2 regions of the Dissulfurirhabdus thermomarina genome follow, and region 1 is predicted to be linked to the other one. Evidence: riboswitches for the same ligand, from Rfam matches in the RefSeq annotation. Region 1 holds a riboswitch; the other holds the start of a gene.
What was found. Region 1 has a riboswitch for cobalamin ahead of HCU62_RS07865 (sirohydrochlorin cobaltochelatase). Riboswitches for the same ligand answer to the same signal wherever they lie in the genome.

Region 1 (5,288 bases):
GTTCGGCGGCGCGAAGACGGCCTCGGCGACGTCGCGGCCCACCTTGCGGGCGTCGATGTCGAAGGCGGCCACCACCTCGATGTCGCCGGGGGCATAGCCCCCGATCTCCCAGTGCATGAGCCCGATGGCCCGGCCGGGATCGGCGTTCCGGTAGTAGTGGATGCCCTGGATCAAGGAGCTGGCGCAGTTACCCACGCCGGCCACGGCTATCCGGATCGGCTTCATTCGAGCGGTACCTCCGAAGCGGCTGGCGGCCCGAGACGACAGGGCGCCCTCCTCTGGGGCCCCGCCGGGCGGCCGGGGCCGCGGCGGCCTTCACCGGAGATGAAGGCCGCCACGAGACAAGCCTGGGTGGAAACTCGGCACAGACCGCCGGGGGCACGGCATCCGCATTCCACGGCGGCGCGACCGGCCGCCCCCGCACCGTCCCTCGACGATCGAGCTCAATAGATAGCACCTGGGGCGACGTCCGCCAAGGGGGCGGCCCGATTTTCCCGGCCCCGGCGCCCCTCAGGCATCCGGGGGAGACGGCCCGCCGCCCGGGCCGGGGCACTGGGGGGCGTCGTCTCCCTCGGGATGGCCGGCATAGGTGCAGCCCTGGCATGAGTCGGCGCACCCGCAGGCCCCGCCCCGGAGCGACCGGTAGATCCGCACGGCCAGCCAGGCCGCGCACAACCCGAAGAGGGTCCAGACCACCACTTCCTGCCACATGACTCGGGCCTCCCGGCGGGGCCGGGCCCGGACGGCGGGACCGGCCCCGTGTTCATACCAAGATTATGGGCCGCCCGGGGTCCCAAGGGAACCCCCGCCGCCGCATCCAGGTCAGAAATCGACCTGCCCGCGCAGCCCGAAGATCCAGACGTTGTCCGCCGCGAAGGACCCGCCGGGGTTCTCGATCCACTGGAGATCCGCCGTGGTGGCCAGGTGGGCGTTCCAGGCGTACCGGTAGTAGGCCTCCACGTACCGCTCGTCGGCCGGGTTGCGGGTGGATTGCGCGAAGTCCCGGGTGAGAAGCGCCTGGCCCCAGGCCACGCCGAGGGCGTCGCCGGGCCGGTTCCAGGGGGTGCCGGAGAGGCTCAGCCCCGCGGAATAGACCTCCTCCACGGGGATGGGCGCCCACATGGCGGCATCGGCGTCCCAGGCGGCGAGATCGTCCAGGGTCCGGCTGTAGCGGGCGAAGAGCACCAGGCCATCGGCCAGCTCCTGGTCGAGGCTCACCCCCCAGCCGTAGAGGGGCTCGTCCGCCCGCTGGTCCGCCCGGGTGGGGGCGGCGTTGACCAGCGGCAGGAGGCGGTTCTTGACGTGGCGGCGCTCGTCCCACCACCCGTAGAGGCGGTAGGTGCCCTTGCGACCGAAGGGGGCGGCGCTCACGGCGGCCTGGGCCGCCACGAACCCCTTGCTGAAGATGTCTTCCCAGAGGTGGCCGTGCTCGTTGTTGGCCGAGGCGCCGATGAGGCGGAACTCCAGAAAATCCGCCGGGGCCAGGGCCACCATGGCCGCCGGGGCGTAGAAGTCGTCGGGTTCCGGGACGGTGAGCCCCATGCTCTTCACGAAGATGTTGGAGAGGAACTGGGTGGTCTCGTCGCCGGCCGCCGCGTTCTGGTCGAAGAGGGTGCTCACGTCCATCTTGCCGACGTCGAAGGTGAGGCGGCCGCCGAGGAGCCGGGCCTCGTAGTAGGCCTCGGAGATGGTGAGGTCCGCCTGGTTGGCGTTGTTCAGGGTGGCGTAGGCGTCGTAGTTCGGGACGCTGAAGGAAGGGACGTTGTCGTTGACTCCCTCGCCGTCGCCCCCCTCGAGGTGCACCACGACGGTGCCGAGGCCGTCGAGGTCGGCCTCGAGCCCGAGGTCCAGGGTATAGGTCCCGTCGGCATGGTTGCCGCCGTCGGGGTTGTTGTCGGCGTTTCCGGCCGTCGCCTGCACCACCGTGGTGACGCCTCCGCTCAGGCGGATCCGGTCCGTCCAGGCGGGCCCCGCCTCCGCCGCGTCTCCGGCGGGCGCCTCCCGCCGCTCCAGCCTTTCCACCCGGTCGAGCAACTCACGGTTGCGCTCCTCGAGGCGCCGGACGTCCCGGGAAAGCTCGTCCACCGTGGCGGCCCGGACCACCGCCGGCCCGAGGGCGAGCAGCACCGCGGCCGCCGCCCAGAAGATTCCCCTCGTTGCACGTCTCATCGCTCCCTTTCCTCCCTGCATCCCGCGGGACGGGGTCCCGCGGGTCTTCCGGCGCGGGTGGCGCCGCCGTTTTCGCCGAATCCGGCCAAGCCCCGGGCCCGCCGCCTACCAGCGGGGGAAGTCCCGGAGCGCCTGCCGGATGTGTTCCACGAGGATCTCGGCGGTGACGTCGTAGAGCCCGAGGCCCTTGTAGAGGACCTTCCCGCCCAGCTTCACGGTGGGACAGTCGACGACCTTCCCGGCCCGGCGAAGTTCCTCGGCCCAGGAGGCTTCCTCTCCTTCCCCGGCGGCCTCTCCCATGATGTCGTTCATGACGTGGTCGCCGGCGACGAGCATGAAGGGGACGATCCGGACGCGCCGGCCGGGATGGGCCTTGGCGCGGTCCAGGGCGTCCTTCCGATCCGGAACGCCCTCCACGCTCCCGAGGTAGACGTTGGGGTAGCGGGCATGGATCCAGCGGTCCAGGGCCAGGTAGACCGCCGTGGACGGGGCGTAGTAGGTGTTCGGCGTCCCGTGGCCGGCCAGGACCACGCACCCCTCGTCGGGTGCCGGAAACTCCCGCTCCAGCACGGCGAACACCCGCGCCGCGTCCTCCCACGTGGCGAGCAGCGGCTCCCCGACGGCCACCTGGAGCCCCTCCATCCGGGCCTGGCGCTGCATGTGGACGTATTCACCCCCCGGAAAGACGTGCATGGACTGCACCACCACCTGGCGGACCCCCTCGGCCTGGAGGGCCGCGAGGACCTCGGGGAGGCTCCTGAGCCGATCGGCGTCCGCCCGCCGGCGGTTCACCTTCTCGCGGATGATCCGGGAGGTGAAGGCCCAGCGGACCTCGTGGCCCGGAAAGGCCGCCCGGATCCGGCGGTCCAGGACGTCGAAGGTGGCTCGGGCCGTGGTGCTGGTCCCGAAGGCGGCGAGCACGATGGCGGGCTTGACGGGCGCGTACCGGGGCTTGAGAAAACGCACCACCCCGCCGGTCTCCCCCCGGGCGGCCCCGCCCGCCGCGGCCAGGAGCAGCACCGCCGTCGCCATGGCCAAGATACCCTTTGCGGTCCTCATCTCGTGGACTCCTTTCTCCTCCGGCCCCGGGAGACCCCACCCGGCCGACCCGCTTGGCACGAAAAAACCCCGAGTCCCTCGTCAGGACCCGGGGCGTGCCCGCTCGCGCCGTCCAGGTGTCTCACCGCGGCGCCGGGGGCCTCGCCGGCGCCGCCGCGTGGCCGCTTCCGGGTATCCTGGCTCGTGGATCACCCGACCGGCCGCGCCTTCCCATCCCTTCACCCGGACAGTGGCATCCGCGGCCGTCGTCCCCACTCACAGTGGCGGGCCCGCTCCGGATTTGCACCGGATTCCCCGGCGGCCCCGAAGGGCCGAAGGCGGCATACGAATTTTCAAATGGTGTTACCATGGCCGGGCCGGTGGGTCAACCCCCCTGCCCGGTCCCGGCACCGGAACCCCTGGGGACCTCGGGCCGGGCCGGGGCGACGTGGACCTTCTCGGCGAGACCGAGCCCCACGGCCAGCCGCACGCCACCGCGGCTCACGATGACCGGGCCGGCGTTGTTGACCACCTCCACCTCGTCGCCGACGGACAGCCCCATGGCCGCGAGCCGCCCCTGGACGTTGGCGCCCCCGGCGAAGCCCACCACCCGGACCTTCTCGCCGCAGGCGGCCTCGTGGAGGGGAAGCGTACCCGCCGCCAGGCCGGCGGCGCACCGGCGGCAGAGGCCGTAGATCACCAGGCGGTGCCGGAAGGGCAGGAAGGCGTAGCGGCGGGTCACGTCCTCCTGGCAGGCCTCGAGCCGGGGCTCGAAGAACTCCTCCACGGCCCCGCACCGGGTGCACATGAGGTGGTCGTGGTGGCTGCCCACGTGGAGGTGCTCGTAGTAGACCTTCTTGCCGTTGAGCTTGATCTTCTGGGCGATGCCGAACCGGCAGAAGCGCTCCAGGGCGCAGGTCACCGTGGCCAGATCGATCCGGACGCCCCGCTCGGCCAGCCTGGCCTGCACCTCCTCGGCCGCGAGATGCCCCTCGGTGTCGAGAAAGAGGTCCAGCACGAGGCGCCCCTCCCGGGAGAGGTCCTCGCCCATCTCGCCGAGCAGGCGGAGGAATTCCTCCCGCTCGTTCTCGTGGAGGCTGCCGTCCCGCCGGCCGGGGCCGCCGCCGGAACGACACGCCCTCCCCCCGCCGCCGCGGAACATGTGTCGAAGCCAGCCTGGCACCATGGCCGCATCCTCCCGTGACTATCGCTATTGAGTTTCAGGAATATTTCGAACCATTCCCACTTTAAGGAGATTCACCGCCCCGCGCAAGGGCGAGGGGAGCCTTCAAACCGGTATTGACCGCACCGGAGCCCACCTGCTAAAAAGCAATCGAGATCCTTTTTCAACAAACACCGCGCCCGCACCCCCATGGACGAACTCGAGATCTTCCGGGACTTCATCCGCCGAAAGGGCCTCCGCTACACCCCGGAGCGGGAGCGGATCATCCGGGAGATCTTCGCCACCCACGACCACTTCGATGTCGAGACCCTCTACCTCGGCATGCGGCGCAAGGGCCACCGGGTCTCCAAGGCCTCCATCTACCGCCTGCTCCCCTTGCTCATCGAGGCCGGGCTCGTCCAGGAGGTCTTCTTCGAAGACGGCCACATGCACTACGAGCACATCTACGGGCACGACCACCACTGCCACCTCCGGTGCACGCAGTGCCGGCGCATCGAGGAATTCACCGATCCGGCCCTCGAGGATGTGGAGCGGCGGCTCGCGGAGCGTTTCGGCTACCGGGTCCAGGGACACAAGCTGGAGGTGCTGGGGCTCTGCCCGGCCTGCCGCGAGCGCCAAAGACGCCGGAGCGGCACCGGAACGCCGGCGCCGTGAACCCCGCCGCCCCCCGCCTGAACGTCGTCCTGGTCGAACCGGAGATCCCGCCCAACACCGGAAACGTCGCCCGGCTGTGCGCCGCCACGGGGTCGGTCCTCCACCTGGTCCACCCCCTCGGCTTCCGGATCGACGACCGCCACCTCCGGCGGGCGGGCCTCGACTACTGGCCCCACGTGGCGGTCCGGGAACACGAGAGCCTGGCGGCCTTTTTCCGCGTGACCGCCCCGGGCCCCCACCTCTT
Region 2 (5,288 bases), on a different contig from region 1:
CGGCCCGCCTCCGGGGCCTTTCCGCCGCCGGGCTCGCCGGGGGTCTCCGGGGCCCCCCGGAGGCGTTCCAGGAGGTAGCGGTTCTCCCGGAGCAGCTGGATGCGCTCGCAGGCGTTGTCCACGCTGATCTTGAGCTCGTCCAGGCGGAAGGGCTTGCGGAGGTAGTCGTAGGCCCCCTCCTTCACGGCCTGGATGGCGGTCTCCAGGGAGGCGTAGCCCGTGATGATGATCACCAGGATCTGGGGATGGAGCCGGCGGGCCTGGTGCAGCACCTCCATGCCGTCCACCCCGGGCATCATGAGGTCTGTGATGAGGAGGTCGTAGGGCCGCTGCTTGAGGAGGCGCAGGGCCTCGGCCCCGTCGTGGACCACCGTGAGTTCGCGGCCCTCCCCGGAGAGGAGCTCGGTGATGAGATCCCCGATGTTCTTGTCGTCCTCCGCGATGAGGATGCGGATCTCGCCGGCGGGGAGGTCGGTGGGGGCCTTGTTCATGGGGCGGTCTTCCTGGGGCCCGGTTCCATGGGCCGCGGCGGGCCCGGTGGACAGACGGTCTTTATCCACGAGTCTCCACGAATGCACTAAGGGGAGGCGATCCCGCCCGGATGGCCGGGACCGGGGCGCGCAGCCTCGTCTCCGGCTCGTCGAGGTCCATCAGGGTATCATGGTGGCCGGGTTTCGTCACGGATCCAGGTTGTGCTCGACGGGTGGAATGGTTATGTTCCTTTCGCGGCGCCGGGGCGTCCGATGACCGGTTTCTCTCCATACCTATCGGCCCCGGGGGGCCGGAACTTGACGAAAAGACACCCGGGGCCGGAGGCCCCGCGCCGGCCGACCTTCCCGGCACCCGGCGGCGGCCGACGACCATGACGCGTTCTCCCTCGACCTCTCCCGAGCCCACCCTCGAACGGCTTGCCGCGGATCCGGAGCGGCTCCTCCGGCTGCCCCCGGCCGAGGCGGAGCGGCTCATGAACGCGCTCTCCCCGGAGGACCAGGCCAGCCTGGTGTTGCTGGCTCCCTGGTCGAGGCGGCAGGAACTCCTCCTCCTCTCCGCCAGATCGGGGGAACTGGTCCCGGGCCTTCCGGTGGAGGAGTTCTTCTGGACCGTGAAGGCCGTGGGGCCGAGGGACGCGCTGCCGCTCCTGCGCCTGGCCGCCCCGGCCCAGCTCCAGTTCATCTTCGACCTCGACTGGTGGCACAAGGACACGCTTCGGCCCGAGAAGGTGGCGGCCTGGCTGATCCTCCTCCTGGAGGCCGGGGAGGATGCGGCGGCGGCCTGGCTGAGGTGGATCGCGGCGCGGGACCTGGAGCTGCTGGCGGCGCTTTTCCGCCTCTTCGCCCGCGTGGAACGCCGGCCGGACGACATGGACTTCATGGAGGCCCGCGATCGGCTCCCGCCCTTCACCCTGGACGACCTCTACTTCGTGGCCTTCCACCGCCAGGAGTGGCAGCCGCTCCTGGCCCGTTACCTGGACCTGCTCCTCCAGTTCGACCCGCCCGCCTACCGGGCGGTGATGGAAGAGCTGGTCTCGGGGCTCCCCACGGAGAACCTCGAGGCGGCCTACCGGTGGCGGGCTGCCCGCCTCGTGGACTTCGGCGTGCCCGAGCACGGCGAGGCCCTGGACATCTACGCGCGCCTGTCTCCCGCCCGGGTCCACCGCCTGACCGCCCTCGAGGCGCGGGCCGCGGCGTCCGGGACCCCCGCCGTGCCGTCCTTCGTCCCCACCCTCTACCTCGGGCCCATGGAGGCGGTGCGCCGGGCCGTGGAGGGGATCGCCGGTACGCCGGCCATGGAGCGGGTGCTCCACGAGTGGGTATGGGCGGCCAACAAGCTCCTCGTGGTGGACGACGTGGACCTCGACGACCCGGCCGCCCTGGAGGAGGCTCTGCGGCGCGTCACCGCCCACGTGAACCTGGGTCTCGAGATCCTCTCCGAGGCTTGGGGCCAGGCCCCCCCGGAGGTCCTGGCCTCGGCCACGGTGGAGGACGTGATCCGCGTGGCCCTCACCCGGGTCCGGGAGGCCGTGGCGGGAGTCCGGCGCCTGCACCAGGCCGGGGTCTTCCCGGAGGGATTGCGCCTCCTCGAGGACGATCTGGCCCAGGCGGTGTCGGGTCTCTTCCGCACGCCGCCCCTCTACTACGACGCCGGGGCCGGGACGCACCGCCCCTTCCAGGACCTCGCCGAGGTCTCCGCCGCCGCTCGGGCCTCCGACCGAGCGGCGGCCTGGTTCGGGCTCGCGGAGGTCCTCTCCCCCCACTGGCGCCGATGGCCGGAGGTCCTGCCCGCCGCAGGGGTGAACCTGGCGGGGCTCCGGGAGCTGACCTGGCCGCGGGGCCTCCTCACCGCCCTGGCCGTCCTGGAACTGGAGGGCATCGCCGAGGTCCGCCCCGTGCCCGAGGAACGGCTGGCCGAGCTGCGGCGGGCCTGGTTCGAATCCGCGCCCGCGGGGCCGGTGCGTCTCCGACCCGGGCTGGCGGCGGATCTGGCCGGTCGCTTCCGGGTCGCCGCCGGAGGGGCGGTTCCGGAAGGGATCCCGCTCCCGGAGATGGTGGCCGAGGCCATGGGCCGCCTCGCTTCGGACTGGGAGGGCCTCGCCTGGGAGACGGCCCCGGACGGCCGCTTCGTCACCGCCCTCCTCGTGGGCCTCGAGGCCGATTGACAGGAACGGCGTTTTCCGGTAACTGTTCGAATCTCTGGTCCGCCATGGAGCTCCAGACGGACCGACGGGCCGCTTCCCGGGGGAATCCGGTGCGAAGCCGGAGCGGGCCCGCCACTGTATGTGGGGACGAAGGCTGCCTCGAGCCACTGCCCGGCCGGCCGGCGGGGCGGGAAGGCGCAGCCGGAGGACGATCCACGAGCCAGGAGACCCCGGGGAGCCGAAACCGACATATGGGTTCCGTTCCGCGTGGTCCCGGAACGGGGCCGCCTGGACAGAACGCGGGCGCTTGGCCGGGGCACCAAGGGCCCTTTTTTTGTTCCTGGGGGTGAACGATCATGGGACGGTGGCTGCGCATGGGGAGACGGCGCCTGCCGTGGGGCGTCCAGGCATGCCTGGCATGCCTGGCATGCCTGGCCGGGCTCGCCCCGGCGGCCGGGTCCGCCGCGGCGGTTCGGGTGGTGGACGACCTCGGCACCGATGTGGTCCTCGAGCGGCCCGCCGGGCGCATCGTGTGCCTCTACGGCGGGCTCACCGAGATCGTCTGCGCCCTCGGCCTCGACGGGGCCTTGGTCGGCTGCACCCGGGGCGAGACCTACCCGCCCTCGGTCCGGGCGAAGCCCCGGGTCGGCACCCACCTGCGGCCCAACCTCGAGCTGATCCTGGGGCTGGCGCCCGACCTCGTGCTCCAGGGCGGCGGCCGGGCCGAGGCCGCCGTGACCGTGGCCCGGCTCCGGGCCCGGGGGATCCCGGCGGCCGTCTTCAACCCGGCCGACTTCGAGGGCCTCTTCTCCACCATCCGGCGCATCGGCGTGCTCACCGGCCGGCCGGCCGCCGCCCGGCGCCTGGTGGCCGACATGGAGCGGCGGCTCCAGGCGGTCCGGGCCTTGGTGCCCCGGGGCGCCCCGCGCCCGAAGGTCTTCTTCGAGGTCAACGAGACCTCCCTCATCGCCGCGGGGGCCCGGAGCATCGTGGACGCCGTCATCGAGCAGGCGGGCGGGCGGAACGTGGTCCGCGTCCCCAAGCGCCTGGTGCGGTGCGACCTCGAGTTCCTGCTGGCCGCGGCGCCGGACGTCTACGTGATCCAGGAGGGGGTCATGAACCCGGCTCCGTCGGATCCCCGGCGGCGGCCGAACTTCGCCCTCCTGCCTGCGGTCCGGGCCGGCCGGATCCTCCGGGTGGACGAGGCCCTCTTCTCGCGGCCGGGGCCCCGGTCCGTGCAGGCCGTGGAGCTCCTCCACGCCTTCCTCTACCCCCGGGCGGCCGAGGTGGCGCCGTGAGCCCAGGCCCCGCGGGATACGGCCGCTTCTACGGGGTGGGCGTGGGCCCCGGCGACCCCGAGCTCATCACCGTCCGGGCCGCCCGGGTCCTGGGCCGGGTGGACGTGGTCTTCAGCGCCTGCGCTCACGGGGACGGCGAGAGCCTGGCCCGGCGGATCGCCGAGCCGTACCTGGCGCCCTCCGCCCGGGTGGTGCCGCTCCATTTTCCCATGACCCGGAACCGGCGCGAGGTGGAGGCGGCCTGGGACGAAAACGCCCGCCGGGTGCTCGGCGTCCTCGAGGCCCCGGCCGACGCCGCCTTCATCACCCTGGGCGATCCCAGCACCTTTTCCACATTCACCTACCTGTGGCGGCGCCTTTCGGCCCTGGCACCGGGTCTCGAGGCGGAGGTGGTGCCGGGGATCACCTCCTACCAGGCCGCCGCCGCCCAGGCCGGCGAGCCCCTGGCCGAGGGGGAGGAATCCCTGGTGATCGTCTCCGGCGCCAAGGGCGGGGCCCAGGTGGAGCGCTTCCGGGCCCTGGCCGACAACCTCGTGGTCCTCAAGGTCTACCGGCGGGCCGAGGAGGTCGCCCGGGCGCTCCGGGAGGGGAGCGAACTCGAGGGGGTGGTGGTGAGCCGGTGCGGGCTCCCGGGGGAGCGGGTGCACCGGGGCCTCGATGCCCTGACCGCCGGAAGCGATTCCTACTATACCCTGGTCATCGCCAAGAACCGGCGCCGGCGGGAGTGGCCGCTGGCCTGAGGGGGCGGGGCTAGATGGGGCAGGACTCGGCCTGCCTCGGGGCCTCCCGGCGGATGGTCTCCACGATCTGCCCGGGGTCGTCCAGGATCTGGAAGAGCGACAGGTCTCCCGGGGAGATCATGCCCCGCGCCCGCATCTCCGTTTCCATCCACTTCAGGAGGCCCTTCCAGTAGTCGCTGCCCACGAGGATGATGGGGAAGGGCTTGATCTTCCGCGTCTGGACCAGGGTGACCGCCTCGAAGAACTCGTCCAGGGTGCCGAATCCGCCCGGCAGGCAGACGAAGGCCACGGCGTACTTCACCAGCATGACCTTGCGCACGAAGAAGTAGCGGAAGTCCAGGTGCATGGTGGCGTAGGGGTTGGGCCGCTGCTCGTGGGGGAGCCGGATGTTGAGGCCGATGGAGCGGCCCCCGGCCTCGGCGGCCCCCTTGTTGGCGGCCTCCATGACGCCGGGGCCGCCCCCGGTGACCACCGAGTAGCCCGCCTTGGCCAACTCCCGCGCGATGGTTTCCGCCGTCTGGTAGCAGGTGCTGTCGGGCTTGGCCCGGGCCGAGCCGAAGATGGAGACCGCGGGGTAGATCCGGCAGAGGGCCTCGAAACCGTCCACGAACTCCG

Region 2: another riboswitch for cobalamin. It lies ahead of HCU62_RS06095 (ABC transporter substrate-binding protein); the one in region 1 lies ahead of HCU62_RS07865 (sirohydrochlorin cobaltochelatase).

The regions. Positions count from the first base shown of each region.
Region 1 is NZ_JAATWC010000006.1:15,764-21,051, forward strand. Features, by position in the region: gene HCU62_RS07850 (inositol-3-phosphate synthase) at 1-225, opposite strand, end outside; gene HCU62_RS07855 (hypothetical protein) at 511-711, opposite strand; gene HCU62_RS07860 (carbohydrate porin) at 823-2,169, opposite strand; gene HCU62_RS07865 (sirohydrochlorin cobaltochelatase) at 2,275-3,228, opposite strand; cobalamin riboswitch at 3,398-3,524, opposite strand; gene HCU62_RS11630 (transcriptional repressor) at 3,593-4,393, opposite strand; gene HCU62_RS07875 (Fur family transcriptional regulator) at 4,580-5,044, shown strand; gene HCU62_RS07880 (tRNA (cytidine(34)-2'-O)-methyltransferase) at 5,041-5,288, shown strand, end outside.
Region 2 is NZ_JAATWC010000004.1:28,785-34,072, reverse strand. Features, by position in the region: gene HCU62_RS06105 (response regulator) at 1-491, opposite strand, end outside; gene HCU62_RS06100 (DUF6178 family protein) at 863-2,656, shown strand; cobalamin riboswitch at 2,674-2,885, shown strand; gene HCU62_RS06095 (ABC transporter substrate-binding protein) at 2,992-3,933, shown strand; gene cobI (precorrin-2 C(20)-methyltransferase) at 3,930-4,673, shown strand; gene HCU62_RS06085 (LOG family protein) at 4,684-5,288, opposite strand, start outside.